Regions from separate parts of the Streptomyces sp. NPDC006309 genome, predicted to be linked through region 2. Evidence: riboswitches for the same ligand, from Rfam matches in the RefSeq annotation. Region 2 holds a riboswitch; each other region holds the start of a gene.
The links. A riboswitch is a leader RNA that binds a small molecule or an ion and turns the genes downstream of it on or off. The one in region 2 is predicted to bind cyclic di-AMP.
Positions count from the first base shown of each region.

Region 1: linked by a shared signal. The riboswitch ahead of ABZ117_RS08355 (C40 family peptidase) and the one ahead of ABZ117_RS25120 (transglycosylase SLT domain-containing protein) in region 2 are both predicted to bind cyclic di-AMP.
Region 3: linked by a shared signal. The riboswitch ahead of ABZ117_RS13755 (peptidoglycan DD-metalloendopeptidase family protein) and the one ahead of ABZ117_RS25120 (transglycosylase SLT domain-containing protein) in region 2 are both predicted to bind cyclic di-AMP.

Region 1 covers NZ_JBEXRO010000004.1:290,327-300,411, reverse strand. Annotated here, with positions in the region: gene ABZ117_RS08395 (hypothetical protein) at 1-392, shown strand, start outside; gene ABZ117_RS08390 (DoxX family membrane protein) at 531-1,058, shown strand; gene ABZ117_RS08385 (hypothetical protein) at 1,055-1,264, opposite strand; gene ABZ117_RS08380 (PspC domain-containing protein) at 1,251-2,777, opposite strand; gene ABZ117_RS08375 (PspC domain-containing protein) at 2,988-4,277, shown strand; gene ABZ117_RS08370 (response regulator transcription factor) at 4,274-5,020, shown strand; gene ABZ117_RS08365 (NlpC/P60 family protein) at 5,106-6,158, opposite strand; gene ABZ117_RS08360 (hypothetical protein) at 6,589-6,942, shown strand; gene ABZ117_RS08355 (C40 family peptidase) at 7,029-8,120, opposite strand; cyclic di-AMP (ydaO/yuaA leader) riboswitch at 8,129-8,297, opposite strand; gene pcrA (DNA helicase PcrA) at 8,539-10,085, shown strand, end outside.
Region 2 covers NZ_JBEXRO010000021.1:111,916-122,000, forward strand. Annotated here, with positions in the region: gene fahA (fumarylacetoacetase) at 1-190, opposite strand, end outside; gene ABZ117_RS25105 (ATP-grasp domain-containing protein) at 440-1,723, shown strand; gene ABZ117_RS25110 (FAD-dependent oxidoreductase) at 1,834-3,036, shown strand; gene ABZ117_RS25115 (HAD family hydrolase) at 3,245-4,057, shown strand; gene ABZ117_RS25120 (transglycosylase SLT domain-containing protein) at 4,091-4,579, opposite strand; cyclic di-AMP (ydaO/yuaA leader) riboswitch at 4,583-4,765, opposite strand; gene ABZ117_RS25125 (polyprenyl synthetase family protein) at 5,286-6,296, shown strand; gene ABZ117_RS25130 (DUF2092 domain-containing protein) at 6,543-7,793, shown strand; gene ABZ117_RS25135 (ABC transporter ATP-binding protein) at 7,826-8,842, shown strand; gene ABZ117_RS25140 (ABC transporter permease) at 8,829-9,704, shown strand; gene ABZ117_RS25145 (NAD(P)H-dependent oxidoreductase) at 9,719-10,085, opposite strand, start outside.
Region 3 covers NZ_JBEXRO010000008.1:90,009-100,093, reverse strand. Annotated here, with positions in the region: gene ABZ117_RS13765 (TetR/AcrR family transcriptional regulator) at 1-427, shown strand, start outside; gene ABZ117_RS13760 (SGNH/GDSL hydrolase family protein) at 1,199-1,984, opposite strand; gene ABZ117_RS13755 (peptidoglycan DD-metalloendopeptidase family protein) at 2,233-3,141, opposite strand; cyclic di-AMP (ydaO/yuaA leader) riboswitch at 3,147-3,305, opposite strand; partial or broken gene ABZ117_RS13750 (GH36 C-terminal domain-containing protein) at 3,655-3,957, opposite strand; gene ABZ117_RS13745 (tyrosine-protein phosphatase) at 4,206-5,003, shown strand; gene ABZ117_RS13740 (DUF6126 family protein) at 5,040-5,162, opposite strand; gene ABZ117_RS13735 (XRE family transcriptional regulator) at 5,159-5,782, opposite strand; gene ABZ117_RS13730 (aspartate aminotransferase family protein) at 5,916-7,301, opposite strand; gene dxs (1-deoxy-D-xylulose-5-phosphate synthase) at 7,298-9,196, opposite strand; gene hpnH (adenosyl-hopene transferase HpnH) at 9,294-10,085, opposite strand, start outside.

The DNA.
Region 1 (10,085 bases), on a different contig from region 2:
TGGCCGTGGTCGTGCTCATCTCGGCCGCGACCTACCTGGCTGGCAAGTACGCCGAGGGCGGCCGGCCCGTGATCCTCTCGGTGGTCCGCGCCCGCGAACCCGGCGACCTCGACGGACCCGTCCGTACCGGCGACGACATCGAGATCCGTGGCGCCGGTTTCGTCCCGCCCGGTGCCCAGACCGCCGACCACCTCTCCCGCATGGTGGTCCGCATCGGAGCGGTCGACGTCCACGTCCCCCTGGTCCCCGTCACCGGCGGCTTCCGCAACCCCACGGACACCGCCCTGACCGTGCCCGTGCCCGCCGACGTCGAGCCCGGCCCGGTGGACATCCAGGTGGTGACCGCAGCCGGCACGGCGACCAACCGGTACCCGGTCCACGTGACGGAGTGAGCCGGCCCCACCCACCCCGCCGTCCGCACGAACGCCGGAAATCCGGAGAATCGTCCGGGACAGGATTGAACGGGCCCCCCTCGTCGTACGTATCGTCGGACGAGGGGTGGCACGGTGGGCGAGAGGCGGCTGGCAGCGATGACTCACGGCATGCGGACGGACACGTACACCAACCGCCTGAACGGTTCCCGCCCCTGGCGGGACACCGCCACCCACTACGCGCTCCTGCCGCTCCGCGTCTTCCTCGGGGTCACCTTCGTCTACGCCGGCCTCAACAAGCTCACCGACAGCGCGTTCTTCCACGCCAGCGGCACCGGCTCGATCGGCGAGACCCTGAGCGGGGCCCGTGGATCCGCCGCCCTCCCGGCCCTGATCGACCTGGCCCTGAAGAGCCCGGTGGGCTTCGGCTACGCCATCGCCCTCGGCGAGCTGGCCGTCGGCATCGGCACCCTGCTCGGCCTGTTCGGGCGGCTGGCCGCGCTCGGCGGTGCGCTGATCTCGCTCAGCCTCTGGCTGACGGTGAGCTGGGCGACCACCCCCTACTACTACGGCAACGACCTCGTCTACCTGATGGCCTGGCTCCCCCTGGTCCTCGCCGGCGCCCCGTACCTCTCCCTGGACGCGGCCTGGCGGGCCCGGCGGGAGCGGGCCGGCGGTTACCGCTAGCCGCCCTCCGCACCTCCGCGTCTGCGTATCCCCCGGGTCAGGACGGCCGTGATCCCGGCCAGGCAGAGGCCGCCCACCACGAGCGGCACGACCGCGAACCACGGCGTGTCCCACAGGCCGCCCGCGTCCCCCGCGTACACGGCACCGGTGGCGGTGAGGAAGAGTCCGGCGACCAGCTTCCCGGGCTGGAACTCATGACGCAGCACGGCTGACCTCCACCTGTCCCACACCGACGCCGAGCGTCAGCTCCAGCGTGCCCGCCTTCCCGGCACCGTCGGCCGGCGCCAGCGTCATGTCCTTGTGCCTGCCGGGCTTCACGTCCACGTCCTTTCCGCTGTCCCCGGGCAACCGGATGTCGCCCACGCCCACATCGATGCTCATCCGCACGGTCGCGTCCGCCGGCACGATCACCTTCAGCTGTCCCGCGCCCACCCGGGCGTCCGTCGTGACCGTCTGCCCCTCGGCCGGACGCACCCGGCTCAGATCCAGGGTGCCCCGGCCGGTGCCGAGGTCGTACGCGGACCGCAGCTGGGCCGTGGCGGCCGGCTTCCAGGACGTCTCCCGCCAGTGGCCGGTGATGTCCCGGGGCAGGGCCGCCGCCCCGGCCAGCAGGGCCACCGTGACGATCGCCAGGAACACCGTGCCCGCCCCGGTCCGGCCCAGGAACGCGCTGAACGCGATGCCCAGGCCGAACACCGCCAGCGCGCACGCCAGGCCGGTCTGGAGGCTGGTGCCCAGCGGATGGCTGCCCCAGCCGATCCCGGCGCCCAGGCCGCCCGCCAGCATGGCCAGCAGGAACAGCCGGCCACCGATCCAGCGGGGACCGCGCTGGGGCGGTATCGGGGGCTCGGTGCGGGGCGGCCGTACGGTCCCCTGATGCGTCCAGGGGGTGGCGACGCCGATGTCGAGGTCCGAGGTGAGGTCCCGGTCCCGGGCGTCGCCGGGCCCCCACAGATAACCGGTGCCACCGACATGGGTGCCGTCCTTGACGATCGGGTCCCGCCACCAGGACGGGTAGGTGATGACCGGCGGCGCCTGGGCCTCCGGCGGGGCGACGGCGGCGACCTGCGCGGCCAGCGGGTCGGGGTCGGGGGCGTCCCGGCGCCGTGACCAGTACCCGGCGCCCGTGAGCAGCAGCGAGAGCACCGCGGCGAAGGCCAGCACCCCGCCGTTTCTCAGCATCGTCAGGAAGATCCCGCAGCCGACCAGCGCGAACAGCACGGCGGCCAGCGCCTGGCCGTCGACGCGGCCCGTGAACAGCTTGCGGAGTTCGTTCTCCTCCTCGTCCGCGTACGGCACCAGAAGCCAGGCGAAGCCGTAGAAGATGAGGCCGAGGCCGCCGGTCGCAGACAGCACGGCCAGGGTGATCCGGAAGATCACCGGATCCATGTCGGTCTGCCGTCCCAGCCCCGCGCACACGCCCGCGATCATTTTGTGTCCGCGGTCGCGCCGGAACCGCTCGGGAACCGCGGTGGTGTCCTGACGCGCTTCCCGCTCGTCGGTCGCGCTGCCGCTGCCGCTGCCGCTGCCGCTGCCGCTGCCGTCAGCGGTATCGGTGGAGACGCGAGCGCTGGTGTGAGTACGGGTGCGGGTGCCGGGGCCGGCCGCTCCTGTCTTTCCCGTCGCGGCGGGCGCGGCATCCGTCGGCCCGGTGCCCGGGGCCGGGCGCGGGCCGGAGCCGGGTCCCGGACCCGTCGCGGCGTGCTCGTGATCCGTCATGCGTCCATGGTGACGGCCCGTCCGCCCCGGCGGCAGTCGGGACAACCCTGGGCCGACCCTGAAATCGGCCCCGAGACGGGCCGGGGAGGCGTTCGACCCGCACCGACCGCCGGACGGTCCGCCACCCCGGCCGGCTCCGGCGGAAGATCAGGGGCGTCTCGGGGACCGACCCTGATGCCCCGCCCCACCGGCCGTGTGACCATCGATGCCATGCCGGAAGCCGCAAGCCCGCCCCTCGACGACCCGCGGCCACCGCGCAAGCTCTACCGCAGCAGCGACGGACGCTGGCTCGGCGGAGTGGCGCGGGGCCTCGCCGGGCATCTCGGGCTGCCCGTCGTCTGGGTGCGGCTCGTCTTCGTCGGCCTGTTCATGGCCGACGGACTCGGCGCCCTGCTGTACGCGGCGTTCTGGTTCTTCGTCCCGCTCGGCATCGGCGGCGTCGGCGGCCAGAAGCCGTCGCTGGTGGGGACGGAGACCTCGGCGGACGGCCGGCGCAAGCTGGTGGCCCGCAAGCCGGACCGGGGGCAGATCGCCGCACTGCTCCTCATGGTCATCGTGTCCATGGTCTTCGTCGGCAGCGTCAACCTGGGCGGCCCGGCCAAGGCGTATCTGGTGCCCGCCGTGCTCGTCGCGGCCGGTGTCGCCCTTGTCTGGCGCCAGGCCGACAACGCCCGCCGGGCCCGCTGGGTCGAGGTCGGCCGCCGGCGCCGCACGCTGACGCTGCTGCGTGCGGCCGCCGGTGTCCTGCTGGTCACGGCCGGTGTCTCGGCCGTCTTCGTCCTCCAGGGCTCGGCCGCCCACCTCGGCGCGGTCCTCCAGGCCGCGCTCGCCGTCCTGGTGGGCATCACCCTGCTCGCCGGCCCGTATCTGGTCCGCATGACCCAGGACCTGTCCGAGGAACGCCTGATGCGCATCCGCGCCCAGGAGCGTGCGGAGGTCGCCGCCCACGTGCACGACTCCGTGCTGCACACCCTCACCCTGATCCAGCGCAACGCCGACAACGCGAGCGAGGTGCGCCGACTCGCGCGCGCCCAGGAACGCGACCTGCGCACCTGGTTGTACAAGCCGGAGGGCACCGGCAAGGAGGAGACGGACGAACCGGACACGATCGCCGAGGCGGTGCGGCGCAACGCCGCCGAGGTGGAGGACAAGCACGGCGTGCCCATCGAGGTCGTCGTCGTCGGCGACTGCCCGCTGGACGAGAGGACCGGCGCGCAGATGCAGGCCGCGCGCGAGGCGATGGTGAACGCCGCCAAGTACGGTGGCGACGGCGGTGCCGTACAGGTGTATGCCGAAGTCGAGGGAAAGGCGGTCTTCGTGTCCGTGCGCGACCGGGGCCCCGGCTTCGACCTGGACTCGATACCCGCCGACCGCATGGGCGTCAGAGAATCGATCATCGGCCGCATGGAGCGCAACGGCGGTACGGCCCGGCTGCGGGCGGTGCCGGGGGGCGGGACCGAGGTCGAGCTGGAGATGGAGAGGGCGGAGAGGACGTCATGAGCGACGCGACCGAGGCGAACGGCACGGCGGGGGCGGCACAGGCGGCAGGGACCGAGCGGTCCGATGACGGCGGTGCGCGTGGGCGGCAGGTGCGGGTGGTGCTCGTGGACGACCACCGGATGTTCCGCACCGGTGTGCGGGCCGAGATCGGCCGGACCGCCGAGACGGGGGTCGAGGTGGTCGGCGAGGCCGCGGACGTCGACCAGGCGGTCTCGGTCATCATCGCGACCCGGCCCGAGGTGGTCCTCCTCGACGTCCACCTGCCGGGCGGCGGCGGGGTCGAGGTGCTGCGCCGGTGTGCGGCCCTGATGGCGGACCCCGAACGGCCCGTCCGCTTCCTGGCGCTGTCCGTGTCGGACGCGGCGGAGGACGTGATCGGTGTGATCCGCGGTGGCGCCCGCGGCTATGTCACCAAGACGATCACCGGCACCGACCTGGTCGACTCGGTCTTCCGCGTACAGGAGGGCGACGCCGTCTTCTCCCCGCGGCTGGCCGGGTTCGTCCTGGACGCCTTCGCCTCCACCGACGCCCCGCCGCTGGACGAGGACCTGGACCGCCTCACCCAGCGCGAGCGCGAGGTGTTGCGCCTGATCGCCCGTGGTTACGCGTACAAGGAGATCGCCAAGCAGCTGTTCATCTCAGTGAAGACGGTCGAGTCCCATGTCTCGGCGGTCCTGCGCAAGCTCCAGCTGTCCAACCGTCATGAGCTGACCCGCTGGGCGACCGCCCGCCGGCTGGTCTGACCCCCGCGGCACCGCCCGCCTCACCCCGGAGCCTGCCCGTACCGCGACCTTGTTCCACCCCCCACGAAAGCCCGGGTCACGACCCTCACGCCACGCGGGTCGCCCCCGCGAACGGCATCTGGTCGACCGGCGCCAGGCGGACCGGGGCCGACGGGTTCGGGGCGTGGATCATCTGGCCGTCGCCCACGTAGATGCCGACGTGACTGATCCCGGAGTAGAAGAACACCAGGTCGCCCGGCTGGAGTTCGGAGCGGGACACCCGTCGGCCCGCATCGATCTGGGCGTAGGTGGTGCGGGGCAGGGAGACGCCGGCCGAGCGGTAGGCGGCCTGCACCAGTCCCGAGCAGTCGAAGGCGTTCGGACCGGTCGCCCCCCACACGTAGGGGCTGCCGAGCTTGCCGTAGGCGTAGGCGACGGCCGCCGCCGCACGTGCGGTGGTGGCCGGTGAGGGCCCGGCCCGCATCGGCTCCCGCGGGCCCGCGGCCGACCGGGAGACGCGTCGGCCCGTGCCGCCGGTGACCTCGGCCCGCTGGCGGGGCGTCAGTCGGGCGAGCAGCCGCCGGGCCTCGTCCAGTTTGCCGGTGACGGTCCTCTTCTGCCGGTCCAGCTCCGCCTGCCGTGCGCGCAGCGACGACAGCTCGATACGCGCGGCACCGCGCAGCCGCTCGATCTCCCGCAGTTGGTCGCGGACCCGGGACACCACGGCGGCCTGCCGGTGACCGGCCCGTTCCGCGAACGCGGCGCCGTCCAGATATCGGTCGGGGGCGCTGGAGAGGGCCAGCTGCCAGGCCGGGTCGACGCCGCCGTCCCGGTACTGCGCCGCCGCGATCGAGCCCAGTGCGTCGCGGGCCGAGCTGAGTCTCTGCTGTCTGCGGGCGGCCTGGTCCTGGAATCCGGCGATCCGTTTTTGGGCCGCCTCCGCCTTCTCCTTCGCCCCGTCGTACTTCTCAGTGGCGGTCTCGGCCTCCCGGTACAGGCGGTCCACCTCGGCCTTCACCTGCCCGGGCGTCGGCTGGGGCTCGGCGTGGCCCGTCCCGTCGAAGCCCGTCGCGGTGGCCACGCCCGCCAGGGCGAGTGTGGCGGCTGTGCGGGCCGTACCACTGAGCGAGCGTTGCCGGGGCTTGCGGTGCGCTGCCACCTGGACCGTCACGTCCTTCCGTACGGCTCGTATGTCGAGCGGTCAGTGCGCCCGGCGGCGGTCCGCACAGGGGGAACGGGCCGCCGCCGGGTCCTTCTCGGCGCGGGTGACCGACTGCCGCCCCTGGTCCGGGCGGCGTGGGGAGCCGGTCACCTGGAGGAGGACGCTAGGCCGAACGGTGACGAGTTGGTAACGCACTGTGCGGAACTGTCCGCGACGGGCTGGGATTTGACCGCATGTGATCCCGCTGCCCAGCCGGAGTCGTTCCGTTCACGCTGCGTGATGATCGAAGTGCAGGAAGTGGGACGGGCGGGACGGGTGGGGTGCTATGGCTCGCATATACGCCCGCCGGTGTCCGCGACCCCCGTCACGAGCGCTCGGTGGGGCCGGTGAAGGGGGGCCGGGGCACGCCTGGTTAGGCTCCGGCCCCATGGACGTACTCATCCATCTCTTCGTCGGCCTGCACATCGTCGGTATCGCCGCGCTGCTCGGCGGTTTCCTCACCCAGATGAAGGCGATGGGCCGGGGCACGGCCCGGTTCGTGCCCGGAATGCTGCACGGCGCGCTGACCATGCTGGTCACCGGGGTGGCGCTGGTCGGCCTCAACCAGGCCGACGACCACCACATCAACACCGTGAAGATCGGCGTGAAGCTGGCCCTGCTGATCGTGATCCTCGGGCTGGTCTACGTCAAACGCGACGAGGAGCGGATCGACAAGGGCCAGTTCGCGCTCGTCGGCCTGCTGACCACGGCGAACATCTTCATCGCCGTGCTCTGGACCTGATCGCCGGCCGGTGGGCCGTCCGCATTGGCCGCGCCGTCCGCATTGGCCGCGCCGGCCGGTGGGCCGGCCAGGGCCGGCCCGGGACGTCAGCCCGGTCGCACCACGCTGTGGACGGCCGACCCGCCGACGGAGGAGATCGGTTCCTCACGGACGTACGCGCCCGGTCTGGGCGCGTGGATCATCATGCCGTCGCCCGTGCAGAGCCCGACGTGGCGGCGGTCGTCGTGGAAGAAGACGAGGTCGCCGGGGCGGGCGTCGGCCGGCGGCACCGTGGTGCCGGCGGCGGCCTGGTCACGGGCGGTACGCGGCAGGGTGACGCCGGCGGACTTCCAGGCGGCCTGGGTCAGGCCCGAGCAGTCGTAGGAGCCGGGGCCGGCGGCACCCCACACGCAGGGCTTGCCGAGCTGGGCCCGGGCGAAGGCGACGGCCTTCCCGGCCTTGGCCGCGTCCGTGCCGGACGGCGCGGACCCCTGGGCGGTCCGCTGTGCGAGCAGCACGCGCGCATGGGCGAGCTTTCGCTGAACGGCGGTCTTCACCGCCTTCGGGTCCCGCACGGCTCGAGCGGCGATCTCCGGCCGGCTGTTCCCGGGCGGTACGACGGAGTCCGCGGGCGGCACGACGGCCACCTCCCGGCCCGGTAGGACCGCGTCCCTGACCGGTGGTGCCGGTGCCACCGGTGCGAGTGTGGTGACGTCGCCTCCGGGGACCGGCGCTACGACGCCCCCGCTCCACCGGGGTGCTGCGACATCGCGGCCCGCTGCCGCGGCGCCGATTCTCCCCCTGGCCCCCGCGGCACTGTCCCCGCCCCGCGTGGGCGGCAGGACGGCCGTGTCCAGGGCGGAGGCGGTGCCGCGGGGGGCCGGGACGGCACGGGCCCGGGCCGCGCGCCGGGCGACCTCGTCACGGAGCCGCTGGAGGCTGTCGGCCTGCCGCCGTGGGACGCCAGCCGGTTCCTGGGCCGCTGCGGCCGTCCCGGTCGCGGAGTCCGCCCGGCGGTAGAGGTCGTCGATCTTCCGCTCGACCTCCTCCGGGCTCGGCCTGCCGTGACCGGCCTCGGGAGCGGCCTCCGCGGTCTGGGAGAACACGGCGAGGGAGGTGAGGGCGGCGGTGGCGAGAGCGGGGGTGCGGATGCCCGCTCCGGGCGTTCCGCCGGGGCGCGGCTTGCGGTGCGACGCCAAGGGAGGCGACTCCTTCCTAGCTGCCGCCTACCGGGTTAGCTGTCGGGTTCGGGCGGACGGAAGGGTTGCCCTACGGCGTCGTCCCGGGCGGGAGTCGGCCGATTCACCCCGGGATTCGGTGGGTCCCCGGCTCCGGGTGCCGCGCAGGGGGCACGCCGGACTCGGCGGAGGCCGCGCGGCCCGGCGACGTTCGCCGGAGGGGGGTCGTGCGGCCTGACGGCAACCTAGCCAACTCGTGTGGCTTCTGTGAAGGTTGGTGCGCAGTATGTCCGATACATTTCCGTGACCTCGGGGCGGGTTCACGCGGACGTGACCAGGTGCTTCCGGTGCGTGAGGGGTCGCGGGGCACCCGCGTGGCGAAGATCGGCTTGCGGGACGGTGACCGGTTGTCGGTGGGGCGCCCTAGACTCGGAGAGCGATGAGCAGCCTCTTTGACGACAGCTTCCTGGCGGACCTCCAGCCCCCGCGTGGGCACGACGAGGAGCTCCCGCCGCCGCCCGAGCACGACCACGCTCCGGAGCCCCTTCCGGACGATCTGTTCGGCGGGAAGTTCGACGTGCCGCCGGACCGGGACTCCCACTACCGCGACGGCGCCCCGCGCCCCGTGATCGACGCGGCGGCGCTCCTGGAGGGGCTGAACGAGAACCAGCGCGCCGCGGTCGTGCACGCCGGCTCCCCGCTGCTCATCGTCGCCGGCGCCGGTTCCGGCAAGACCCGTGTGCTCACCCACCGCATCGCCCACCTGCTCGCCGAGCGGAGCGTCCACCCGGGTCAGATCCTCGCGATCACCTTCACCAACAAGGCCGCCGGCGAGATGAAGGAGCGCGTCGAGCAGCTCGTCGGCCCGCGCGCCAACGCGATGTGGGTGATGACCTTCCACAGCGCGTGTGTGCGCATCCTCCGCCGCGAGTCGAAAAAGCTCGGTTTCACCTCGTCGTTCTCGATCTACGACGCGGCCGACAGCAAGCGCCTGATGGCCCTGGTCTGCCGTGATCTGGAACTCGACCCCAAGCGCTACCCGCCCAAGTCCTTCAGCGCCAAGATCAGCAATCTGAAGAACGAGCTGATCGACGAGGAGGACTTCGCCGCCCAGGCCGCCGACGGTTTCGAGAAGACCCTCGCCCAGGCGTACGCGCTCTACCAGTCGCGGCTGCGCGAGGCCAACGCCCTCGACTTCGACGACCTGATCATGACGACGGTCAACCTGCTGCGCGCCTTCCCGGACGTCGCCGACCACTACCGCCGCCGCTTCCGGCACGTCCTGGTCGACGAGTATCAGGACACCAACCACGCCCAGTACGCCCTGGTGCGCGAGCTGGTCGGGACGGGCGAGCGTGCCGCCGAGGACGCCGACGTACCGCCCGGCGACAGCGACCTGCCGCCGGCCGAACTGTGTGTCGTGGGTGACGCCGACCAGTCGATCTACGCCTTCCGGGGCGCGACGATCCGCAACATCCTCCAGTTCGAGGAGGACTACCCGAACGCGACGACGATCCTGTTGGAGCAGAACTACCGCTCCACGCAGACGATCCTGTCCGCGGCCAACGCGGTCATCGAGCGCAACGAGTCCCGCCGCCCGAAGAACCTGTGGACCAACGCCGGCCACGGCGCCCGGATCACCGGTTACGTCGCCGACACCGAGCACGACGAGGCTCAGTTCGTCGCGGAGGAGATAGACCGGCTCACCGACGCGGGCGAGGCACGCGCCGGGGACGTCGCCGTCTTCTACCGCACCAACGCCCAGTCCCGTGTGTTCGAAGAGGTCTTCATCCGCGTCGGCCTGCCGTACAAGGTCGTCGGCGGCGTCCGCTTCTACGAGCGCAAGGAGGTCAGGGACGTCCTGGCCTACCTGCGTGTCCTCGCCAACCCCGAGGACTCCGTGCCGCTGCGCCGCATCCTCAACGTGCCCAAGCGGGGTATCGGCGACCGCGCGGAGGCCATGGTCGACGCCCTCGCCCAGCGCGA
Region 2 (10,085 bases):
TGAGGGTGGGCCGCCCGAGCAGCGAGTGGTGGGGCGAGCCGAGTGCCGCGGCGGCGCCGCCCGCGTCGAGGACGTGGTCCCCGAGCCGGACTCCGACCCTCGGCTCGGTGCTGCCGGCGGGCGAGAACACGCCGTAGGGAAGGTTGTGCGGGCCGAAGGGGTCGCCCTCGGGGACGTCGAAGGGGGGCATGGGGTGCTGCCTCGCTCTCATCCAGGCCATGCATGGCGCTGCGTTCCATGTGGTCGCGCCACACGTTACGGCTGATCCACGTGTCTTGGGCAGTGCCTTCCGAGGCGTCCGGGAGGTTGCCCGCACAGTGTCTAAAGAGTTCGCCATGTCCGGATAAGCCTTGTCGGAGGCGGTAGTTCCGGCTTAGCGTCCTTTCGGGACGCGGACGGGGCGGATCCGTTCCATCTGGGGGAACACGTGAGGGGACCCGTGGCCGAGGACGCAGCCTGCGAGCCGTGGACAGCCGACCGCGACGTGCCGGGCCTGATCGTCAAGTTCGGCCACTACCCGCTGCACCACGGAGGCGTCGGCGCGATCCGCAGCCTGGGCCGCCTGGGGGTGCCCATGTACGCGATCACCGAGGACCCGTACACACCGGCGGCCTCCTCCCGGTACCTGCGGAAGGCGTTCGTGTGGCCGACGACCGGTGCGGAGGACCCGGACCACCTGGTGGAGGGCCTGCTGCGGATCGGCCGCCGGATCGGCCGCCCGGCCGTGCTGATCCCGACGGACGAGGAGGCCGCCGTCCTGATCGCCGAGCACCAGGACCACCTGGCCGGCCCCTTCCTCTTCCCGCGCGTGGACCCGGTGCTGCCGCGCCGGCTGGCCAGCAAGCAGGGGCTGCACGAACTGTGCGCAGAGCACGGTGTCGCGAGTCCCACGGCTGCGTTCCCGCGGTCGTACGAGGACGTCGTCGCCTTCGCGGACCGGACCGGTTTCCCGGTGGTGGCCAAGAACCGTGAGGCGTTCGTGCGGCGCAGGCGGCCCGCGGTGAACGGCACCACGAGGATCGGCACGCGCGAGGAACTGCTCAGCCTGGCCCGCGGCTGGGGCGGGGAACCCGGCGTCATCCTCCAGGAGTACCTGCCGCGCGAGGACGCCGAGGACTGGATCGTGCACGCCTGCTTCGACCAGGACTCCAGCCCGCTCGCGCTGTTCACCGGTGTCAAGGTGCGCTCCTGGCCACCGCACGCCGGCATGACGACGAACGCGTACGTCGTCGACAACCCGGAACTCGCCGGGCTCGCCGCACGTTTCGTCAAGCAGATCGGCTTCAGCGGTGTCCTCGACCTCGACCTGCGCTTCGACCGGCGCGACGGACGGTACAAACTCCTCGACTTCAACCCGCGGGTGGGCGCCCAGTTCCGGCTCTTCGAGAACGAGTCGGGCGTGGACGTCGTACGCGCGCTGCACCTGCACCTGACCGGCCGCGCCGTCCCGCGGGGGGAACAGCGCGCCGGCCACCGCTACGTCGTGGAGAACATCGACCTGCCCGCCCTCCTCGCCTACCGCCGCAGCGGTTACACGACACCGCACGCGCCGGTGCGGGCGAGCGGGACGGAGCTGGCCTGGTTCGCGGGTGACGACCCGCTGCCGTTCCTCACGATGCTCGCCCGCTTCGTGCGCCCGGGCGCGAAGCACCTCTGTCAGCGGTGGCGGGCCCACCACCGCGGCAACGGCACCGCACGAAGCGGCGGGCCAGGCACGAAGTAGGCGAGGCGCGAAGCAGGCAACGCACGAAGCAGGCAACGCACGAAGCAGGCAACGCACGAAGCAGGCAAGGCCACGACGGTGTGGCGCACCACGTCCTGGGGAGGGACTTCGTGAATCGACCGGTTGCAGTCATCGGGGCGGGGCCGTTCGGCCTGTCCACCGCCGCGCATCTGCGGGCGCGCGGCATCCCCGTCCGCGTCTTCGGCGAGCCCATGGTCAGCTGGCGTGACCACATGCCCGAGGGCATGCTCCTGAAGTCGACGCCCGCAGCCTCGAACCTCGACTGCCCCCAGCCCGGCCACACCCTCGCCGACTACTGCGACGCGGCCGGCGTCCGCCGCCTGGTGAGCGACGAGGACATCATCCCGGTGGAGACGTTCACCGCCTACGGCGAGTGGTTCCAGCAGCGGCTGGTCCCCGGCCTGGAGCGGGTGCGTGTCGTCTCGGCCGACCGCGGCCCGGGCGGCGGCTTCGCGCTCGGGCTGGACTCCGGGGAGCTGTTCACCGCGCGTGCGGTCGTCGTCGCCACCGGCCTGGCGGGACTCGCCCACCTGCCGCCGGAGCTGGCGGGAGCGGCGCCCGGCGGGCCTTCCCCGTCCGGTCCCGTCTCGCACAGTTCCCAGCACCACGACCTCGGCCGGTTCGCCGGCCGGGAGCTGATCGTCATCGGCGCCGGCCAGTCCGCGCTGGAGACGGCGACGCTCGCCGCCGAGGCGGGTGCACGCGTGCGCGTGGTCGCGCGCGGACGCGGGAGGGTCGCCTTCGGCAGCCCGCCCTGGCAGCAGCCGGCGTTCCGGCCGCGGTCCCCGTTCGGCCGCGCCTGGTCGCTGTGGGCGCTCAGCCACCACCCGCACCCGTACCGCTTCCTGCCCGAGCCCACCCGCCACTACCTGGTCCGCCGGGTTCTCGGTCCGCTCGGCGCCTGGTGGCTGCGCGAGCGCTTCGAGAAGGGTGTGCGGGTGCGGGACGTCGAGCGGGTGGTGGGCGCCGAGGCCCCGGACGGCAGCCCCGTGGTCACCGTCCGCACCCACGCCGGACGGACCGAGCGGCTCACCGCCGACCACGTCATCGCCGCCACCGGCTACCGCGTCGACGTCGCGGCGATGGACTTCCTCGGCCCCGGACTGCGCTCCCGGCTCGCGGTGAGCCGCGGCACGCCGAGACTCGGCCCCGGTTACGTCTCCTCCGTGCCCGGCCTGTACTTCACCGGCCTGCCGGCGGCGTCCTCGTACGGCCCGGTGATGCGTTTCGTCTGCGGTACGGAGTTCGCCTCCCCGCGGCTGACGAGGCACCTGGCGGCGGCCCACGGGTGAGGCGTCCCGTCGGGGTCCGTCACCTGTTCCGCCTCCGTCCGGGCAGGCGGTGCCGGAGCCGCCGCGGACCACGGCCGAAGGGCCGCCGGGGACCACGGCCGAAGGGCCGGCAGGGACCGGCCGGAACCGGCCGGTCGGGGCCGGTCGGCATGTAAGTGCCCGGAGAACGAGGTGAGTCGGCTGGGTGCGGTGTCCGTATTCTCTGATCATGGCACCCACCCCCGCGTACGCCCTGATCGCCACCGACCTGGACGGGACGCTGCTGCGCGGCGACGACACCGTCTCCGACCGGTCGCTCGCCGCGCTCGCGCGGGTGGCGCGGGCCGGGGCCCGCCACCTCGTGGTGACGGGCCGCCCGGCCCCGCGGGTACGGCCGCTCCTGGCGCGCCTGGGCTGCACGGGGCTCGCGGTGTGCGGGCAGGGCGCGCAGCTCTACGACGCCGGGACCGGCCGCCTGCTGTGGTCGGTCCGGCTGGACCGGGAGCTGGCGGAGACCGCGCTCGGCAAGATCGAGGCGGAGGTGGGGCAGGTCTTCGCGGCGGTCGACCAGGACGGCGTGGACGGGCTCACGCTCATCGAGCCCGGCTACCGGATGCCGCATCCGACGCTGCCCGCGCTGCGGGTCGGCCGGCGGGACGACCTGTGGCGCGCGCCCATCAGCAAGGTGCTGCTGCGCCATGCCGAACTGTCGGACGACGAGCTGGCGGCCGTGGCGCGCGCGGTGGTGGGCTCCCTGGCGACGGTCACGATGTCCGGGCCGGGGACAGTGGAGCTCCAGCCGACCGGGGTGACCAAGGCGACGGGGCTCGCGCTGGCCGCGGAGCGGCTGGGGATCGGCGCCGGACGGGCCGTCGCCTTCGGTGACATGCCCAACGACATCCCGATGTTCGACTGGGCGGCCCACGGCGTCGCGATGGCCGACGCCCACGCCGAACTCAGGGCGGTCGCGGACGAGGTCACCTTGTCCAACGAGGACGACGGTGTCGCCGTCGTCCTCGAGAGACTGTTCCCGGCCGACTGACCGGGATGTCAGCAGCGCCGCCGCCGGTGCCGATCAGTACGCGCCGAACACGTTGTCGATCGAGCCGTACCGCGCGGCCGCGTAGTTGCAGGCGGCGGTGATGTTCGCGACCGGGTCGTAGATGTCGAACGACGTCCCGGCCACGTGGTAGGCGTTGAAGGTGGGGTCGATGACCTGGAGCAGGCCCTTGGACGGGATGCCCGCGGCCGCGTTGGAGTCCCACAGGTTGATGGCGGCCGGGTTGCCCGACGACTCGCGGATGATGTTGCGGTAGATGCCGTTGTAGGTGCCCGGGATGCCCTTCTGGGCCATGATCGCGAGCGACTCGCGGATCCAGCCGTCGAGGGTGTTCGGGTAGCCGGCGGGGGTGGTGGCGGCCGTCGTGGCGGTGGCCGGGGCCGCGGCGGCGCTGGTGGCGCCGATGAGCGGCAGGGCGAGGACGGCGGCGCCGGTGCCCACGGCGGCGAGGGCGCGGACGAGGCGGCTGTTGCGCGAACGGCGGTGCTGAACGGCGGCAGACATGGGGAAGTTCCTCTCCTACGCCTGCGAGGTGAGCTGTCGGGTTCGGGCGGGGAGGCGCCCGGCCGTGCCCTGGAGGAGGCACGGCTTCACCCCTAGCCGTTCCGGCGCGGCGTGTGCCGTTCCGGCCCGGCGGCTTACCTGGGTCCCCCGCTCCTGCCGTACGAATGAGTTCGTCGATGGGTGATGCGGGCGGCGGCAGGATTAGGCGTCCGCCCGACGGCCGGGAACGTATGCGAGAGCACATGTCGGGAACAAGTGCCGGATTCACACAACGCACTATTTGACCTTGATAGACGCCGTATGGGGTGCTTGATCCTTTGCGGCTGCCAAGCCTCAACTCACCCACGGGGCAAGGGTTCGGCAGGGTGGGGGAGCAGGGGCCGGCCGGAACGCCGCGTGACCCAATTCACGAAAAGGCAAAACACTTCAAAACAGACAAGAGGGAATCGGCGCATTCCCGCCCCGAGGTTCGACGGAAGGGGTGGAGGAGTCGCGGAACGACATATGAATTGCTGTTAAGTCAATAAATGTCCGTTCTTACCGCCTGATCACCCTCACGCCCGTTCTGATCCGATACCGCCCAGGCTGGACCGGTGGGCGCTATCGGTGATCGAAAGGGGACCGGATACGCTGAGTTGAGTGAGGGCAGCGACCTATCGACAAACCGTGTGATCGCCAGCAGACAGCAGCAGACAGGAGACCCCTCGTGACCGTCGTCGGGCCGTTCGGGCTGAGCGTGCGGGACCAGGCTCTGGAAGCCGATGTCCAGGCCGGATTGACGGCTGTCGAGGAAGGCTTGCTCGAGGCCACCAAGAGCGAGGTCCCGTTCATCACGGAGGCCGCGCAGCACCTCGTACGGGCCGGCGGGAAGCGGTTCAGGCCGCTGCTCGTGATGCTCGCGGCACAGTTCGGCGACCCCTACGCGCCGGGCATCGTCCCGTCCGCCGTGGTCGTGGAGCTGACCCATCTGGCCACGCTGTACCACGACGACGTCATGGACGAGGCGGCCGTGCGGCGCGGCGTGGCCAGCGCCAACACGCGCTGGGGCAACTCCGTCGCGGTCCTCACCGGTGACTTCCTCTTCGCCCGCGCCTCCCAGATCCTCGCCGACCTCGGCCCCGAGGCGGTCCGGGTGCAGGCCCTCGCGTTCGAACGGCTGGTCACCGGCCAGATCCTGGAGACCGCGGGTCCCTCGGACGGCCGCGATCCGGTCGAGCACTACCTGGACGTGCTCGGCGGCAAGACGGGCTCCCTCGTGGCGGTGGCGTGCCGGTTCGGCGCGATGATGTCCGGCGCCGACGAAAGGGTCGTCGACGTGCTCACCCAGTACGGCGAACGGCTCGGCGTCGCCTTCCAGCTCGCCGACGACGTCCTGGACATCGCCTCCGACTCCCACGAGTCCGGGAAAACCCCGGGCACCGACCTGCGCGAGGGCATCCCCACCCTCCCCGTGCTCCGGCTGCGCGAACGCGCCGCCCGGCTGCGCCGGTCCGAGGACCTCGCGCTGTGCGAGCTGCTGGACTCCGACCTCAGCGACGACGCCCGGCACGCCGAGGCGCTGACCGCGCTGCGCGCGCACCCCGCGCTGGAGCAGGCCCGCCGGGACACCGTGCGGTACGCGGAGGAGGCGCGGGCCGCGCTGGCGCCGCTGCGGGAGTGCGACGCCAAGGCGGCGCTGCTGGAGCTGTGCGACGCGGTGGTGCACCGCGCCGGCTGAACCGGCCGGACACATCTTCGGGCGGCGTCCTCCCGCACGACCCCTACGGGTCGGGGGAGACGCCGCCTCCGTATGTCATACCGCAGGCGTACACGGAGTTGGCCCCGAGGGCTGACGCTTCCGCGCGGCCGATTTGGTCAGATGGTCACTACGGAAATCACCACTCCTCACCGATTCGGGTGAGAATGGCGGCTCAGGTGGACCAGCGTGGGGACAGCCGCCGCCGACGACGGAGGTAAGGCACACATGGCACCGTACGCATCCGATGACGCAGTGGGCGCCGCGCACGACGAGGACCCGCGAACCGGCCGGCGCAAGGCCGCCCGGTACGCCGTCCCGGTCGCGGTGGTGGGGGTGGCCGCGGCCACGATCGGGCTCGTCCCGGCGCTCGCCGACTCCGGTGACCCCGACCTGCCGAGGATCAGCGCCCAGCAGCTCGTCGAGAAGATCGCCAGGTCGGACGTGCAGCAGCTGTCCGGCACCGTGAAGATCAGCACCGACCTCGGGCTGCCCCAACTCGGCGGCCTGGAGAGCAGCCTGCTCTCCGGGGCGGACAAGGGCTCCGGCGACGGCTCCTCCGCCGACCCGCGGACCAGGCTCACCGAGCTGGTCTCCGGCACGCACACCCTGCGCGTCGCCGCCGACGGCCCCGACCGGCAGAAACTGTCGCTGCTGGAGAGCGGCGCCGAGTACAGCCTGATCCACGACGGCAAGGACGTCTGGGGCTACGACAGCAAGAGCAACGAGGTCCACCACTCCACCGCGGCCGGCTCCGGCGGGGACCGCGGGACCCGGCCGCCGGCCACGCCGAAGGACTTCGCCGAACAGGCCCTGAAGTCGGTCGACGCCACCACGTCCGTCACGGTCGACGGCACCGCCCAGGTCGCCGGGCGCGACGCCTACAAGCTGCTGATCAAGCCCAGGCAGTCCGGTACCACCGTCGGCGCGATCAGCATCGCCGTGGACGCGCGGACGGGCCTGCCGCTGAAGTTCACGCTCACCCCGAGCGGCGGTGGCGCCGCCGTGGTCGACGCCGGCTTCACCCGCGTCTCCTTCGCCGAACCGGCCGCCTCCACCTTCGACTTCACCCCGCCCAAGGGCGCGAAGGTCACCGAGGGCGAGGACGGCGCCGAGGTTCCCGGGCACGCCCCGAAGGCGGACGGGAAGTCCAGGAACGGGTCCCCGGCGTGGGAGCACGGCCCGCGGGGCGGCGGGGAGTTCGCCAAGGGGCTGGGCGGCGCCACGGTCCTCGGCAAGGGCTGGACGTCCGTCGCCGCCTTCGACACCGGTGCCAAGGGCGGCCTGCCCACCGGCTCCAAGGGCGGTGACCTCGGCGGCTTCCTCGGCTCGCTCGGCGAGCCGGTCTCCGGCGCCTTCGGCAAGGGCACGGTCTTCTCCACCCGCCTGGTCAACGCCCTGATCACCGACGACGGCAAGGTCTACGCCGGCGCGGTCACCAAGGACGCCCTGGTGAAGGCGGCCGACGCGGCGAAGTAACCCGTCCGGGCACGACGAAGCGAGGGGGGCCGATGGACGAGCCGTCCGCCGCGGAACCCGGCCGGGGGCCCACGCCGGAGCCCGGGCCCGCGGTGGCGCCCGGGCCCGCGGTGGCGCGGGCGTGCGTCATCGCCACGCGCGGGCTCACCAAGCGCTTCCGCGGCGGACAGCTCGCCGTCGACGGTCTCGACCTGACCGTCCCGGCGGGCAGCGTCTTCGGTTTCCTCGGCCCCAACGGATCCGGTAAGACCACCACCATCCGCATGCTCATGGGCCTGATCGAACCGACCGCGGGCACGGTCCGGGTCCTGGGCCGGCCCATGCCCCGGGCCGCCCGCACGGTCCTTCCGCAGGTCGGCGCGCTCATCGAGGGGCCCGCCCTGTACGGCTTCCTCTCCGGCCGGGACAACCTGCTGCACTACGACGCCGCCGACCCGTCCGCCGACCCCCGCACCCGGCGCGCCCGCGTCGCCGCCGCACTGGACCGGGTCGGTCTCACGGCCGCCGCCGGCAAGAAGGCGAAGGCGTACTCGCTGGGCATGAAACAGCGCCTCGGTCTGGCCGCCGCGCTGCTCCGGCCCCGCGCACTGCTGGTCCTGGACGAGCCCACCAACGGCCTCGACCCGCAGGGCATGCGGGAGATCCGCACCCTGATCAGGGAGCTGGCCGCCGACGGCACGACCGTCTTCCTCTCCTCCCACCTCCTCGACGAGATCGAGCAGGTGTGCACGCACGCGGCGGTCATGACGCGGGGCCGGCTCGTCACCCAGGGGCCGGTGGCCGACCTGGCGGCCGGGGCGCGCGGCCGGCTGGTGGTGACCACCCCGGACACGGCCGAGGCGGCCCGGGTGCTCGAGGAGCAGGGCGTCGGGGACGTGGCCGCCGACGGCGACCGGGTCACCGGCGAACCGCCGGCCCGGGACCTCGCCGAGGTGACCGCGGCCCTGGTCACCGCGGGTGTCCGGGTCCGGGGCCTCACCGTCGAACGGGCCTCGCTGGAGGACGCGTTCGTCGCGCTGACGGGGGAGGGGTTCGATGTCGCGCGCTGACCCGGCGGGCGCCGCGCGCAAGCCGAACCCGCTGTGGACGCTCGGACTGCTGCGCAGCGAGCTGGTCACCACCGTCCGCCGCTGGCGCACGCTCGCGCTGCTCGGGGTGCTGGCCGCGGTGCCGGTGCTGATCGGGGTCGCGGTGCGGATCGAGACGCGGGACGGCGCCCCGGCGGGCGGGAACGGCGCGGGCCCGGCGTTCCTCACGCAGGTCACCAACAACGGGTTGTTCCTGGTCTTCACCGCGCTGGCCGCCACCCTGCCGTTCTTCCTGCCGATGGCGGTGGGTGTCGTCGCGGGTGACGCGATCGCGGGGGAGGCGGGCGGCGGCACCCTGCGCTATCTGCTGGTCGCTCCGGCCGGCCGCACCCGGCTGCTGCTCACCAAGTACGCGACGGTACTGGCCTTCTGCCTGCTCGCCACCCTGGTCGTCGCGGTCTCCGCGCTGGCCGTCGGCGTACTGCTCTTCCCGCTGGGCGAGCTGACCACGATCTCCGGCACCCGGATCGGCCTCGCCGAGGGATTCGGCCGGGCCCTGCTCATCGCCCTGGTCGTGGCGGCCTCACTGGCCGGGGTGGCGGCCGTCGGCCTGTTCGTGTCGACGCTCACCCAGAGCGGCATCGCGGCCATGGCTACCACGGTCGGCCTGCTCGTCACCGTCCAGATCGTCGACCAGATACCCCAGCTGCACGCGCTCCAGCCGTATCTGTTCCCGCACTACTGGCTGTCCTTCGCCGACCTGATGCGCGACCCCGTCTACTGGGACGGCCTGACGCGCAACCTCGGCCTCCAGGCGTTGTACGCGGCCGTGTTCGGCTCGGCGGCCTGGGCGCGGTTCACGACGAAGGACATCAGCGCCTGACCTCGGGGCGCGGCTCAGACGCCGGCCGTCTCGTGGGGGAAGCGCGCGAGCGGAGCGTCCCGCGCGAAGAACGTCTTCGCGCGCGCGAGCGCGTCCGCGTCCCCGCGTACGTCACCCGGCGCGCTGCCGTTGCCGAGCAGGACCCCGCCGAAGCGCATCTTCAGATAGGCGGCGGAGTGGATGAGCGTGCCGGTGTAGGGGGCGGTTACCGCGGGCTCGTCGTGCGCGAGGGCGGCGACGCCCCAGAGCGTACGGCCGGCCATCGTGTCCCTGAAGTCGGCGCCGGGGGTGCGCAGCCAGGCCGACCAGTAGTCGAGGTAGCGCTTGGTGAGGCTGGACACCGAGTACCAGTACAGCGGCGAAGCGATCACGATGTCGGTC
Region 3 (10,085 bases), on a different contig from region 2:
GGCGGCGGACGATCTCGCGCATCTGCGCGGGCTGCTGGGGCGCCGGACGACCGCGCTGCGCCGGTTGCGGGCGGCGGTGCGCTGGTACGCGCCGACCGGGCAGGCCAAAGGCTGGCGGCTGTGGATCGAGGGCTGGGCGGTGGCCCTGCGCGAGCCCGCGCTCCGCGATGTCACCCGGGAGCTGGACAGGCAGTGGAAGGCGGCCATCGCGGAGGTCATCGCCGAGGGCGTGGCGGCCGGTGAGTTCGTGTGCGCGGACCCGGCCGGCGCGGCGCTGCGGCTGACCGCGCTGCTGGACGGTCTGGCCGTACAGCTGACGTCCTACCCGGGCGGGGTGCCACGGGCCCGGGCCCAGGAGTGGGTGGACGACGCCCTCGCCCGGGAACTCGGCCTGGACCGCGAGACCTTGGCCGGCCCCGAGCGCTGAGAGCGCCCACCCGGGCCCGGAGCGGGCGACACCGCCCCGGCGGCACATTCCCGCACCGGGCAGTCGCCGAGGCCCAGGACCGGGACCGGGCACGCGCCGAGGAACGAGACCGCGCAGGCACCGAAAGGGCCGACCGGCATGCGCCGAAAGGGCGGGACCGGGCAGGGACCGAAACCGGCACCGCTCACGCGCCGGAGTGCAGGCTGAGTGCGCTTCGAAGCGCTGGACCGGCACGCGCCCAAGCCCGCACCGGGCACGCGCCGAAACCCGGGAGCGCACAGGCACCGAAGTGCAGGACCGGGCAAGCACCGAAACCCGCACCGGGCACGCCCCGACGGACAGGCTGCGCACGCGTCCGAACCGGCACCAGGCATGCACCGAAGCCCCGGACCGGGCACGCGTCGAAGTGCAGCACCGGGCACGCGCCGAAACCCGGGAGCGCACAGGCACCGAAGCGCAGGACCGGGCAAGCACCGAAACCCGCACCGGGCACGCCCCGACGGACAGGCTGCGCACGCGCCCGCACCGGCACCAGGCAGGCGCCCAAACCCCGGAGCTCGCAGGCGCCGAAGCACGGGACCGGGCACGCGCCGCAGCCCGGGACCGGCATGCGCCCAAGCCCGCACCGGGCACGCGCCGGGCTTCGTGCCCGGGGCGGCGGTGGGCGGTGAGCAGCGGGCGGCAAGGCCGAACGTGCCGCCACGCCCGGTACCGTCTGCCCCGCACCGCGTGTGCGGGGCAGACGGTACCGGGCGTGGGCCGGCCATGAGGTCAGGCCACGGTGGCGATCCGCATCCTGATGTCGTCCGGCGACAGCAGGCCCTTGGCGGTCACGTGGTCGCCGGAGGACTCCCCGCGCAGCCGGCGCCCGATCCACGGGACGAGGTGCTCGCGGGCCCAGTGCACGTCGTCGCGGCGGATTTCCAGGGTGCCCCGGGGCGGCAGCGGCGGCCACGGCTGCTCCGGGTCGGCCGGGACCTCCAGGCCGAGGACCTGCCCGGCCCGCAGGGCCACGCGCGTGTGCCCCTCGGGCGAGAGGTGCAGCCGGTCGCGGTCCCAGGCCCTGCGGTCCTGCACGGACTTCAGGGACCACAGGTCGAGCACGGGGCAGCCGTACCGGTCGGCGATGGCGCGGACGTGCCCGTTGTACGTGGCGATCTTGCCGCGCAGGTGCTTGAGCACGGGCACGCCACGGGTGTCGAAGCCGGTCGTCACCAGCACGGTGCCGACCGTCTCGGTGAGCCGGGCCACGGCACGTTCGAAGCGCTCGGCCACCTCGTCGGGGTCGGTGCCCGGGCGGATGATGTCGTTGCCGCCCGCGCAGAAGGAGACCAGGTCCGGGGCCAGTTCGACGGCCCTGGGGAGCTGGTCCGCCATGACCTGGTCCAGCAGTTTGCCGCGTACGGCGAGATTGGTGTACTGGAAGTCGCCCTCGGGACGCCGGTCGGCGAGCAGGACCGCGAACCGGTCGGCCCAGCCCACGAACGCCCCGTCGGGGCCGGGGTCGCCGACGCCCTCGGTGAAGCTGTCCCCCACCGCTACGTACGACCCGATCACTGATCTGTTGTCATTCTTCGAATCGTCTGCCACGTCGGATCATGATTCACCTTCGGGTGTGACCTACGCGACCGTAGGCGGGGGTTGACTAACGGTGAGATGAGCCACTCCTAAAGAATCCGCCAACCCCGGAATAGGGCTGTCGCCAGGCGCGTTGAACGCCGCGCAACCGGAACACCGAAGGCCGGGCCCCGGGTTGGGGTCCGGCCTTCGACGGCGTGCCAGGCGGGCGGTGCGGGGGCCGGGCGTCAGCCCACGGCGAGGCCGTGCCGGCGGAGGTAGCCGACCGGGTCGATGTCGGAGCCGTAGTCCGGCGTGGTGCGGATCTCGAAGTGCAGGTGCGGGCCGGTCACGTTGCCGGTGGCGCCGGACAGGCCTATCTGCTGGCCCGGGGTGACGCTCTGGCCGGCCGAGACGGAGAGCTGGGACAGGTGGCCGTACTGGGCGTAGTAGCCGTCGTTCAGCCGGATGACGACCTGGTTGCCGTACGCGCCGCCCCAGCCGGCGGAGACGACGGTGCCCGCGGCGACGGCCTTGAGGGACGTGCCGGTCGGGACGACGAAGTCGACGCCGGTGTGGTAGCCGCTGGACCACATGCCGCCCGGCACGTGATAGCCGGTGCCGGTGGCCGCGCCCGCCACCGGGAGGGTGTAGCCCGTGGAGACACCGGTGGACGTGGAGGACGGGGCGGACTGCGGGGTCCGGGCGGACCGGGTGGACTCCGGGGTCGCCGGGGTGTGCCGCGGGGCGGCGGTCCCGGTGCGGGTCTGCGCGGCCTTCGCACCGAGGCTGAGCTTCAGGCCCGGGTGGATCAGCGACGGATCGGCGCCGACGGCCTGCCGGTTGTCGTCGTAGAGGCGCTGCCAGCCGCCGGTGACACGCTGCTCGTCGGCGATCTTCGAGAGGTAGTCGCCGCTGCGGACCGTGTAGGTGCGCAGATCCGTGCCGGGCCGCGCGGCGGCCTTGTCCGCCGTGTCCGGGAGGGACTGCGCGGTCTTGCCGGACACGGCCTGCACGGGGGCGGCGGTCTGCGCGGCGTGCGCGCCGGTGGCCCCGATCAGCGGGAGTGCCAGCGCGGCGCCACCGGTTCCGGCGGCGGCGATGGAGCGGGAGAAACGCTGGGGCTTGGGACGTCGGTGCTTGCCCTTGGCGGACATGGCGCGGTTCCTCTCCGGCGCCTGCGAGGTCAGCTGTCGGGTTCGGGCTGGAGCTGCCCGGCCGTGCACCGCACGGCTGCACCCCAAAGCCTGTCGCGGAGACCGGGACAGGCGGTTTTACCTGGTGGGTCCCCCGCTCCTGCCGGACGCGGGTCAAGTGTGTGGGGTTCCGGGCGGCGGCAGGATTCGGCGTTCCGTCCGGATTGGTGGTGAACGTAAGCGAGGGGGACGCGAGGAAACAAGCACCAGGTTCCCGCTGTTCGCGTTTCGGGTGACCGGATACGGGAACTCATGGTCACCCTGCGTGCGTTTCCGCCTCTCCCGTCCCCCAAATCCCCTTGCCGTGACCGGTATTACGTGGACATGACGTACGACGCAGGGTCACGGATATGACGCTCCTCACGTGAACACTTCCCACGCCACCTCAAATCGCGCCGAGTTGGAGGAAAACTCCCAATACGGGCACGCGGCTCAGATGTGACGCAGCCGGAAAACCGCCGCATCCAGGTCTCCCTAGAGTCCCGTACACAACCCGTGGTGCAGCAGCACCGCCCCCGCGATGGATTGTCCCCGTTTCGCGGCATTCGTACGATGCCGCCGGGTCGGGTCCGCGCAGCCGGACCGCCGGCGCCGGTTCGCCTAGCGCTGCGCCTGGAGCCAGGCGAGGGACCATCGCCTCCTCCCCCAGGACGTACTGGACCGCGCCCGAGGCCGCCCGTCGGGGGCCGCAGCCGGTACAGCTCGCCGCGCTGCGCGACCGGCCGGATCTCCTTGAGCCTCGGCCAGCTCCCGCGGGGTCCACCGGGTGAGTTCGCCGGCGCCGGTGAGATGCAGGGCGCAACTGCCGGGGCCGGACAGGAACCACGTACGGCCGTCTTCGGCGATGCCCGCCATCGAGACCTCACAGGTACCGACAACGACGCTCAGACACCAACATCATCCAGGGCGCCGGACCGCGTGACAATGCCTGTGGACGACTCGTCGCCCGGGGAAATCGATGTCGTATGGTCGTCGAAGTGCCCGCCGGTGAGCCGCGCCGGCGGGGCCGACCGGGAGGAGCCCCCGTGACGCAGCAGGTGCCGTCGACCGAGCCGGAGCTGGCCGGAGTGCGCAATTTCCGTGACGTGGGCGGGCTGCCGACCACGGACGGACGGCGGGTGCGCCACGGCGTGCTGTTCCGCAGCGGGCATCTGGCGCACGCGACCGAGGACGACGCGGCGTTCCTCGCCTCCCTGGGCCTGCACACGGTCTTCGACTTCCGCAACTCGGCCGACCAGCGGCTGGAGGGCCCCGATGTCGAGCTGCCCGGCGTGCGGAACGTGAACCTGCCGCTGAGCGACCCGGCGGACGGCGCCGAGTTCTGGACGATGGTCCGGGAGGGCGACCTCGACCAGCTGCGTGCGATCCTCGACGACGGCAAGGGGGCGGCCCGGATGATCGCCTCCTACCGGAAGATCGTCCGGGAGCGCACCGCCGAGCACTCCCGGGTGCTGCACGCGCTCGCCGACGACAGCGTGCCCGCGCTGATGCACTGTGCGGCCGGCAAGGACCGCGCGGGCATCTCCATAGCGGTGACGCTTCTCGCCCTGGGGGTGGAGCGGGACGCCATCGTCGCGGACTACCTGGAGTCCAACGCCAGGCACCGCCGCTACAAGGTCCGCCGCAGCGGCAGCGCCGACTCCGCGTACACCCCCGAGGTCATGGAACTGCTCAACCCGCTCTTCGACGCCCGCGCCGAGTACCTGGAAGCGGCCTTCGAGAGCATCGAGGAGACCTGGGGTGAGGTCGACACCTACCTGCGCCAGGGCCTGGGCCTTGCCCCCGAGACCCGCGAACGGCTCCGCGAGCGCCTGCTGGACTGACCGGGGACGCCGGCCCGGCCGTGGGCGCCCGGCGGGTCACGACTTGGCGCCCACCGTGAACAGCAGGTACAGGAACGCGGCCAGGACATGCCCGAGGGCGATGTAGATGACGAGCCGGATCCACAGGGAACGGGGGAGCTTGGTCTCGAAGTCACTCATGGCAGCTCTCCGGTCAGCGGCCCCAGGCACAGCGTGGCCGTGGGACTCTGCAACAGGGTGTGGACGAACAGCAGCTCGACGCCGTCCTGGTCCTCGGCGGCGAGGCGGTGCGGGGTGAGGGAGTCGAAGTGCGCGCTGTCGCCGGCGGCGAGCAGATGCGCGGTGTCCCCGAGCCGCAGCCGCAGCCGCCCCCTGAGGACGTACAGCCACTCCTCACCGGGGTGGACGCGCACGATGTCGCCCTGCGAGCCGTGGGGCACGCGCACCCGCAGGGCCTGCATACCGCGGCCGGGCGCCCCGGCCTGCACATACGTCCATCCGCCCGCACGCGTGGGTTCCATGTCGGCGGCCCGTACGATCGCGTCCCGGTCAGCGGCCGTCTCACCGAGCAGTTCGGAGACGGTCGTACCGTAGATACGGGCGAGCGCGAGGAGCATCGGCAGCGAGGGCTGGCGGTGCCCGGTCTCCAGGCGGGACAGGTGGGCCGGCGAGAGCCCCGCGGCATGCGCCGTGGCCTCCAGGGTCAGCCCCGCACGCCGGCGCAGGGCGCGCAGCTGGGGCGCGACGGCGGGCAGACCCTCACCCGGCCCCGTCGGCGGCGGGACGTCTGAGGCGTTCATGCCTCCATTCAGCCCGATTTTTGCCCGAGCGGCAATTCTCTTGCCTCAGAGGCAAATGGTGCTGCATAACCGGTGACGGTCGGGGCTGGAGGCGAACGCGCTCGAAGAGGCGCCCGCCCCGGCAGACCCGTGGTCAGCGGTTTGCCACCGCCTGTTTGATCAGGGTCTTGCCGAAGTCCCACAGCAGGCCGCTGCCGGTGTGCGCGTCGTCCATCACCGCGGTGAAGGCGTCCACGAACCGGTCCACGTCTTCCTCGTCGATGATCAGTGGCGGGATGAGCTTGATCACTTCCAGGTGGTCGCCGGACACCTGGGTGAGGATCCGGTGCCGTTGCAGCAGCGGGACGACGACCATCTGGGCGAACAGTCCCTTGCGTGCCGCCTGGAGCACCGTCCAGCGGCTGCGCAGCGCCAGCGAGGACGGCCGGCCGAACTCGATGCCGATCATCAGGCCCCGGCCGCGGACGTCGGCGAGCAGCTCGTACCTGTCGATGAGCGCGGCCAGCCGGGACTTCAGCAGCTCACCCGTCCTGCGCACCCCGGCGACGATCTGTTCGTTCTCCATCACCGACAGCACGGCCAGGCCGGCCGCCATCGCCTGGGCGTTGGACCCGAAGCTCGCCGAGTGCACCAGGACGCGGTCCATGGACGAGTAGACCTTCCTGAAGATCCACTCCTTGCCGAGGGTGGCCCCGACCGGGACATAGCCGCCGGACAGCGCCTTGGCCACGCACACCAGGTCGGGTTCGACGCCGTCCTCGTGCTGGTAGGCGTAGAAGTCGCCGGTGCGGCCGAGCCCGGTCTGCACCTCGTCGACGATGAGCAGCGCCCGGTGCCGGCGCAGCAGGTCCTGCGCGGCGCGCAGATAGCCGGGCGGCGTCTCGTGCACGCCCTTGCCCTGGATCGGCTCGACGATCAGGGCGGCCACGTCGCCCTTGCCCAGCTCCCGGGCGAGCGCGTCGAGATCACCGAGGGGGACGGCCGTGTCGGGCAGCAGGGGGTCGAATCCGTCCCGGAAGCCGCTCTCGCCGTTGACCGACAGGGAGCCGGTGGTCAGGCCGTGGAAGGCGTGGTCGCAGTAGAGGATGCGGGGCCTGCCGGTGGCGTACCGGGCGAACTTCAGGGCGGTCTCGACCGCCTCGGTGCCGCTGTTGCCGAAGAACACCCGGTCCAGGTGCGGGCTGTGGGCCAGCAGCCGTTCGGCGAGCAGGCCGGGCAGCGGCTGGCAGTCGAAGCGGGTGAGGTCGGCGAGGTCCATGTCCAGGACGTCGTGCAGCGCCTTGCGGACGACCGGGTGGTGCCGGCCGAGCCCCATCACCCCGAACCCGGCGAGCATGTCCAGGTAGTCGTTGCCGTCGGCGTCGTAGAAGTGGGCGCCCTCCGCCCGCTCGTACACCTTGTCGAAGCCGATGGTGTGCAGCATGCGCGGGAGCTGCGGGTTGAGGTGCCTGGCGTGCAGCTCGTAGCGTTCGGCTCCGCGCTGGGCGAGCAGGGCGCCGAGGTCGAACTCGGTGGTCATTCACTCTCCTTGGCTGTGCCGTCTGCATCCTTGACGGCCAGGCCGGCGCTGATCCGGCCGGCGATCTCGACGGGCGTGAGGCCGATGTCGGCCAGCACCTCGTCGCGTCGGGCGTGTGCGAGGAACTGCTCGGGGACGCCGAACCGTCGTACGGGCACGTCGACGTCGGCGTCGCCGAGGGCCAGGGCCACGGCCGAACCGACGCCCCCGGCGCGGCTGTTGTCCTCGACCACGGCCACCGTCCGGTGGCCGGCCGCGAGTCCGGGCAGGGCGGGGTCGACGGGCTTGACCCAGCGCGGGTCCACCACCGTGCAGCCGAGGCCGCGGGCTTCGAGCAGTTCGGCGGCCTGGAGGCACACCGGGGCCATCACGCCGACGGCGACGAGGAGCACGTCGGGGTGGGCGGCGCGGTGCAGGACGTCCATGCCGCCGATCCGGCCGAGGGCGGGGACGGGCGGACCGGCGGTCGCCTTCGGGAAGCGGACCAGAGTCGGGGCGTCGTCCACGGCGACCGCCTCGCGCAGCTGCGCGCGCAGCTGGTCGGTGTCGCGCGGGGCGGCGATCCGCAGCCCCGGGACGACCTGGAGGACGGACATGTCCCACATCCCGTTGTGGGAGGCGCCGTCCACGCCGGTGACGCCGGCCCGGTCCAGGACGAAGGTGACCCCGCAGCGGTGCAGGGCGACGTCCATCAGCAGCTGGTCGAAGGCGCGGTTGAGGAAGGTGGCGTAGACGGCGACCACCGGGTGCAGACCGCCGGTCGCCAGCCCGGCCGCGGAGACGGCCGCGTGCTGCTCGGCGATGCCCACGTCCCACACCCGGTCCGGGAAGCGTTCGGCGAACCCGCCGAGGCCCACCGGGTGCAGCATGGCCGCCGTGATCGCGACGACGTCGTCCCGCTCCTCCCCGATCCGCACGATCTCGTCGCCGAACACCGAGGTCCAGGACGGTCCCCGGGAGGGCACGAGCGGTGCGCACGTCAGCGGGTCCATCACGCCGACGGTGTGGAAGTGGTCCTCCTCGTGGGCGAGGGCGGGTGCGTAGCCGCGGCCCTTCTCGGTGAGGCAGTGGACCAGGACGGGCCCGTGGAAGCGTTTCGCCCGGCGCAGCGCGGACTCGACGGCGCCGATGTCGTGGCCGTCGACCGGGCCGACGTACTTCAGGCCCAGGTCCTCGAACATGCCCTGCGGGGCGAAGGCGTCCTTGAAACCCTTCTTCGCGCCGTGCAGGGACTCGTAGAGCGTGGTGCCGACGACGGGGGTGCGCCGGAGCACGTCCTTGCCCCAGGCGAGGACCTTCTCGTAGCCGTCGGTGGTGCGCAGGGCGGCCAGGTGGCCGGCGAGGCCGCCGATGGTGGGGGCGTAGGACCGCTCGTTGTCGTTGACGACGATGATCAGGGGCCGGTCCCTGGCGGCGGCGATGTTGTTGAGCGCCTCCCAGGCCATGCCGCCGGTCAGCGCGCCGTCCCCGACGACCGCGACCACATGGCCCTTCTCCCCGCGCACCTGGCGGGCCTTGGCGAGGCCGTCGGCCCAGCCGAGCGCGGTGGAGGCGTGACTGTTCTCGATGACGTCGTGCTCGGACTCCGCACGCGAGGGATAGCCGGACAGGCCGCCCTTGCCGCGCAGTTTCGAGAAGTCCTGACGCCCGGTGAGCAGCTTGTGGACGTAACTCTGGTGACCGGTGTCCCACAGGATGCGGTCGACCGGTGAGTCGAAGACCCGGTGGAGCGCGACGGACAGTTCCACCACGCCCAGATTGGGCCCGAGGTGGCCGCCGGTCCGCGACACCGCCTGCACCAGGAACCCGCGTATCTCCTCGGCCAGTTCACCGAGTCTCGCCTCGGGCAGCGCCTTCAGGTCGCGTGGTCCCCGGATGCTCTCCAGAATGGTCACGCTCGGCCCCCTCTCGGTCCGTGCCTTGCCTCGGCCCACTCGTCGCGCCCACCGCCCCGGCCGCCGCCGGCCCGTACGGGGGGCGGCGGCCGTCGCGTCAGTCCCGGTTGCCGGAGACGGTCTCGCGCATCGCCCGCAGCGACTCCTTCAGGGAGCCCATGGTGGCGAGGACGGCCGTGGGCTCGTAGCCGCAGTGCGCCATGCAGTTGGCGCAGCGCGGGTCCTTGCCGCGGCCGTACTTGTCCCAGTCGGTCTTCTCGATCAGCTCGCGGTACGTCGGCACGTACCCGTCGCTCATCAGGTAGCAGGGGCGCTGCCAGCCGAAGAGCGAGTAGTTGGGGATCGCCCACGCGGTGCACGGGAAGTCGACCTTGCCCTCCAGGAAGTCCAGGAAGAGCGGGGAGTGGTTCAGCCGCCACTTGCGGCGGTTGCCGCCCGCGAAGGCCTTCCTGAACAGCTCGCGGGTCTGCTCGACGCCGAGGAAGTGCTCCTGGTCGGGCGCCTTCTCGTAGGCGTACGCGGGCGAGATCATCATCTCGTCGACCTGGAGGTCGTCGTTGAGGAAGTTGAGCACCTCGATGATCGTCTGCGGGGTGTCGGTGTTGAAGAAGGTGGAGTTGGTGGTCACCCGGAAGCCGCGCCGTCTGGCCTCCTTGATGGCCTCCACGGCCTCGTCGAACACCCCCTCCTTCGCCACGGACTCGTCGTGCCGCTCGCGCAGCCCGTCGATGTGCACCGCGAAGGCGAAGTAGGGCGACGGCGTGAACTTCTCGATCTTCTTGCGCAGCAGCATCGCGTTGGTGCACAGGAAGACGTACTTCCTCTTGGCCACCAGCTGCCGCACGATCTCGTCGATCTGGGGATGCATCAGCGGTTCGCCGCCGGCGAT